DNA from 2 places in the Brakhagea baltica genome. Region 2 is predicted to be linked to the other one. Evidence: riboswitches for the same ligand, from Rfam matches in the RefSeq annotation. Region 2 holds a riboswitch; the other holds the start of a gene.

Region 1 (2,405 bases), 340 kb from region 2:
ACCGTTCCGCGGCGGCAGAAGTGCTTGGCATGCATCGCACCACGCTGCGCGAGCGACTGAGACGATATCAACTAGACTGAGGCTGATTACTTCAAATGGAAATGGATTTCTTGGAGGATTCCCACTGGAGCAAGCTCGTCGATTCTTAAGATTGCACCTAAAATGATACGGTAGCGTTTCTGTAGAAAGTGAAGCCTCGCACCAAGGAACACCGTATGCCGTCTCCTTTTCCTGGAATGAATCCGTACTTAGAACAGCCTTCGGTTTGGGAGGATTTTCACACCGCTTTCGCGGCGCAGATTCGAGACGTGCTCGCAGCCCAAGTTCGCCCGAACTTTATGGTCAAGCTGGAGGAACGAGTCTTTATTCACGAACCGTCCGGGGGGGAAAGACGCAAGCAGCTCGGCAGGCCGGATATCGCATTGCTGGAAGATGTCGATATAGAACGCCATGCGTTTGTCGAGATTCATGATCGTCAGAATCGAGAACTCGTGACCATGATCGAAATCTTTAGCCCATCCAATAAAAGGTACGGCCCGTACCGCGATCAGCATATCATGAAGCGAACCTCGTTGATGTTCAGTACTGCGTCGCTGGTAGAGATCGATCTGCTGCGAGGTGGCCCTAGGTTTCCACTGAACGATTTACCTCCGAGCGATTATTTTGTCGCGATCTATCGCAAGCCCCTGCTTCCCCAGGTGGAAGCGTGGCCGATTGGAATTAGAAACCAGCTACCTGTTATTCCCATTCCGCTCAAGGGTGAGTTTCCGGATGCGTCGCTGGATCTACAAGCGGTATTGCATCGAGTCTACGATGCCGCCGGTTACGAGGATTACATCTATGAGTCGAGCCCAGAGCCTCCGCTCGAGGGTCCTGACCTCGCCTGGGCTCAGTCGATACTAGGCACGAAAAATTCCGCGAGTTAAGGTACCGAGCTCCGACCACAAGGCACGAAAATGTTACTCATCAACGATGCGTGCGAGCAGGCGGTCTCCCGTACAAAAGGACTCGTTGCCTCGTCCACTACGAGAGGCTCCCGAATGCATTGGGAGGGGGTATAGGACCGCGACTCACCAGCATGAACGGGGGGATCGCCGTCAGGAATTGGAATCGTTTGACGAAGAGGCTTTGTTGGGTTAGTCTCTCGTTCAATGACTTAGGTTCTCGTGTCGCTTGTTGCGATCGGGATGAAAAGGGAAAACGGTGCAAATCCGTTGCGGGCCCGCCGCTGTAATCGGCTACGAAATTCGCAATCTGACCACTTCGGAATTCTTTTCAAGAATCCGAGGGAAGGTGCGAAAGACGGTAATGCCGAGAGCCAGAAGACCTGCCTAAATAGTCCAAACTGTTGACGAATCGTTCCTCGTGGACTGGGAACGGCAACGAGACAAGAGCTATGGCAAGATTGCCAACCGTGGGTCGATTATCTCGCCTCACGGGCCACCATGGGATGGTGAGCCAAGCAAGAAATTCTATGCCGATACACATTAGCTTGAGAACCATCACCTCCTTGGTTGCTTTTTGGCTGCTGTGTGGTCTTTTCGCAGGATGCGAGATGCCACTCACAGATTCGCAATCAAAAGACCCGCTAGACGACGCTGCGAAATCGTCCCTTCCGTCGGAGACTCAGAATCGGGTTTTTCGAGATCGGTTGGGCCGCAGTGTCTCAATACCGAATATTCCCAAAAGAATCGTATCTCTATCCCCCGCTACGACCGAATTGCTTTTTGCGTTGGATCTGGGGGGATCGCTTGTGGGGGCAACCCAGAGTTGCGATTACCCACCAGAGGCTTTGTCGATCCCCCGGATTGGAACTGGTCCGCTCGAAGGGATCAGTCGCGAAGCTATTGTTGCACAAAATCCTGACTTAATTCTCTGCAAAGCCGATACTCACGGCTCACTGACGGAGACATTCGAAGCCCTGAAGATCCCAATTCTTGGATTGGGGGCTGAGAATTTGCAAGAGCTTTACGATGAAACGATCCTCCTAGGCTCGATCATGAATCGAGCCACAGAGGCGGATGCGTTCGTTAGGAGTATGCAGGAAAGGCTACAAGCCATCGTGGCCAGGATTCCGAAATCGGAGCAACGTCCATCCCCAAAAGTCTTCTACGAAGTGTGGGATGAGCCACTCATGACAATCAATGGTGAGACCTTTATCGGTGAACTGTTAGAGATTGCTGGGGCCCAAAACATATTTGCCGATACGCCTATTCGGTATACGCGAATTAGTCTTGAGGAAGTCATCGCCAGGGATCCTGAGATCGTTTTATGCCCGACATCTCATGATCGCCCTGTCGAGCTGAATTCGGTGCTTCAACGACCTAGATGGCAAACCATCCAAGCGATCCGAGACCGGCGAGTCTACCTGGTCAATGGAGATCATATTTCTCGATGTGGCCCTC
Region 2 (2,405 bases):
TGGTTTACTTTGCAACCTCAATAGTCGCTGATGATCTCGCCTCCCTTGCGGGAGAGTAAGGCAGCAAACGTAACAACATCGATTTGCTCGTTCACGAAGCGAGCTGCACCATCGGCCATCAAGAAATTCGCACCACCTCGATGGTAGCTATGAAACTCCTGCCCAAAATCACAAAAATCTCCACGGCGACTTTTGAAAGGTGGGGCGCACGAATCCCAATGGGATCCGAGCTTGACCTTTGCATTCAGTGGAGAACTTTGGTCGAAGACATTTTTGTGACCAATCCATATCGAGTGCCTCCCCTCGGGGGCTTCGCCAATGACGATTGTTTGTGAGCTTCCGTCGAGGATATCCGTTACGCTGATCTGCTTTTCATGTCCAAAAAGCATCACGCCTCGACCGACTCCATCTTGGATTCCCAAATCGGAATAGTTGTTCTGGCAATTCCTTCGTGGAAAACATCGCATCGATCTTTCGCCGTAGTTGCCGCCGTAGTCCGTTCTGCCGAACAACACACTGGAACTGAGATCGTCTCCATTGGGTCGATAAAGTTCTGTTTGTGTGGCTGACGGGCATAGATAGGTTGAAACAAGCTTGGCTCCACCCGAGTGATTCACTGGATCGATGTACGGTACGCCGACGTCGATCTCCATATAGAGGGGCAATTGCTCGATGTAAGGTAGCGAGGCAGCTCCCCAGCTCGCTCTCCACCGTGCCCGTACGGTGGGATTGGTAAGGCTTACTGCTCCAGCACCCCCTACTGGAAACCTACGATAGCTACCATGATAGTTGTGAATCGCGAGCCCAATCTGTTTTAGGTTGTTCACGCATTGCATACGCCTGGCTGCTTCGCGAATTGCCTGAACCGCTGGCAATAGCAGCCCGAAGAGGACGCCGATGATCGCAATGACAACTAGCAATTCGACCAGCGTAAATCCAGATTTTAAACGCTCGGGCTGCAATCGCTCTCTAGCGTTCTTCAATATTTCGGCCTGGGTTTTGCGGTCCCCAACAGACCATTCTGCTATCTCGCTTCTCGTGCGACCACAACCGACGCAATAGGAATCCCCTGTGAGTCGACAAACACCGGTACAAGGGGATACTAGACTTTCCGAAATATCAAGGATCATAAGATGAACCCCATCGTCGTCGTCCCCAATATGTCCGCGTCGCAGCAACAAATGACGGTTAAGTAAAAAATGCAGCGGGACTGCAGGGAACTTAGGAACACAAAACGTGCTAACGTGTTCGAGGAGCCTCTGTGCAACGAAACACTTCGCAGAACGACTCTTCGCAACGATTGCCTCAATCCAAGAAGGCACGACATCGTCTAACCTGAGGTAGGTCTTCTGACTCACTGCCGTATCGCCTGCTCACAGCCTTCTCATCCTTTTGCTCCGACGGTGCCGAAGGGCACCGAATCGGAAGGACAATGGCTCATTCGTTAGAAAGGAGCGACGATTGCGATTCTTTCGAAATCGCGGGCAGCACACAGCGGCCGGACCGTCCCGGAATTGCCTCTCAAAAAGAAACGCACCGGAGTTCCCTGTTCATCCCGTTATTTGCTAACGTAGATCACCTCAGGTGCGTGTAATGTAATGGGGTGTCAGTTTGTGTCAACGAATACTTCGACAAATTTCGAAGACGCATCGCCGACTGCGACAATGCTGCAAATAGATTCCCGTGCTAAAACCGTCTGCCTGAGATTGTCTTGCCCTTCTGAGTAACCTACCATCTATCATAAGGATTTCGATACAAAAAATTTTTCGGTACGCAATCGTTGTGAATAGCTTTAGAAAAAGAGGTGCGAAGCAATTCGGTCGAGTAGGTGTTTACCTACTTACGATCGTTTTTTGCACAAGTCTCTTTCCAAGTCCTAAAGCTCCCACGTTCCGATTTCTCGCTGGTCAATCAGCGTCAAGGCATGCAAAGGATTGTTGCCGCTGCGATGCGAGCAGTACCGCACGGTGTTGCTGCCAGGAGAATAGTTGCTGCTCGAATAATAGCACCAGCCGAGAGAACGGTCCCGGCCAAGACGACCGATTCGAATCGGCACCGCAACTAAACTTGCTGTCGCGTCTCATCCGTTCCGATTCCTACTGCGGAACAGCAACTCCACGAGTCTCCCTAGCGGGAAACGGTGGCTCTAAGGATGGTGGCGTTAAGCCAAAAGCTAAGCAAAAAAAGCAATTTTCTATCCCGATAATCGATGGGCCTAGGTGTGATTCGAACTACTTTGGTTTGACTATGCTTCCGCCCTTCGTCGCTCCTGAGTGTGTAGGTGGCCAGACGATTCAGTACCTCACAACGGACGCTCTCACATTGGTTTCTAGGCCTGAAGAAACCGTTCTTGAAATCCCCGTCCCGCCACCTCGGATGCACCTAGCCGCTTGCTAGAGTGGTGC

What was found. Region 2 has a riboswitch for cobalamin ahead of SH449x_RS04085 (DUF1559 family PulG-like putative transporter). Riboswitches for the same ligand answer to the same signal wherever they lie in the genome.
Region 1: another riboswitch for cobalamin. It lies ahead of SH449x_RS02655 (ABC transporter substrate-binding protein); the one in region 2 lies ahead of SH449x_RS04085 (DUF1559 family PulG-like putative transporter).

Annotation. Positions count from the first base shown of each region.
Region 1 covers NZ_CP197409.1:684,409-686,813, forward strand. The annotation lists gene SH449x_RS02645 (sigma-54-dependent transcriptional regulator) at 1-80, shown strand, start outside; gene SH449x_RS02650 (DUF4058 family protein) at 216-926, shown strand; cobalamin riboswitch at 1,142-1,349, shown strand; gene SH449x_RS02655 (ABC transporter substrate-binding protein) at 1,475-2,405, shown strand, end outside.
Region 2 covers NZ_CP197409.1:1,025,464-1,027,868, forward strand. The annotation lists gene SH449x_RS04085 (DUF1559 family PulG-like putative transporter) at 18-1,358, opposite strand; cobalamin riboswitch at 1,323-1,598, opposite strand; gene SH449x_RS04090 (hypothetical protein) at 2,248-2,397, shown strand.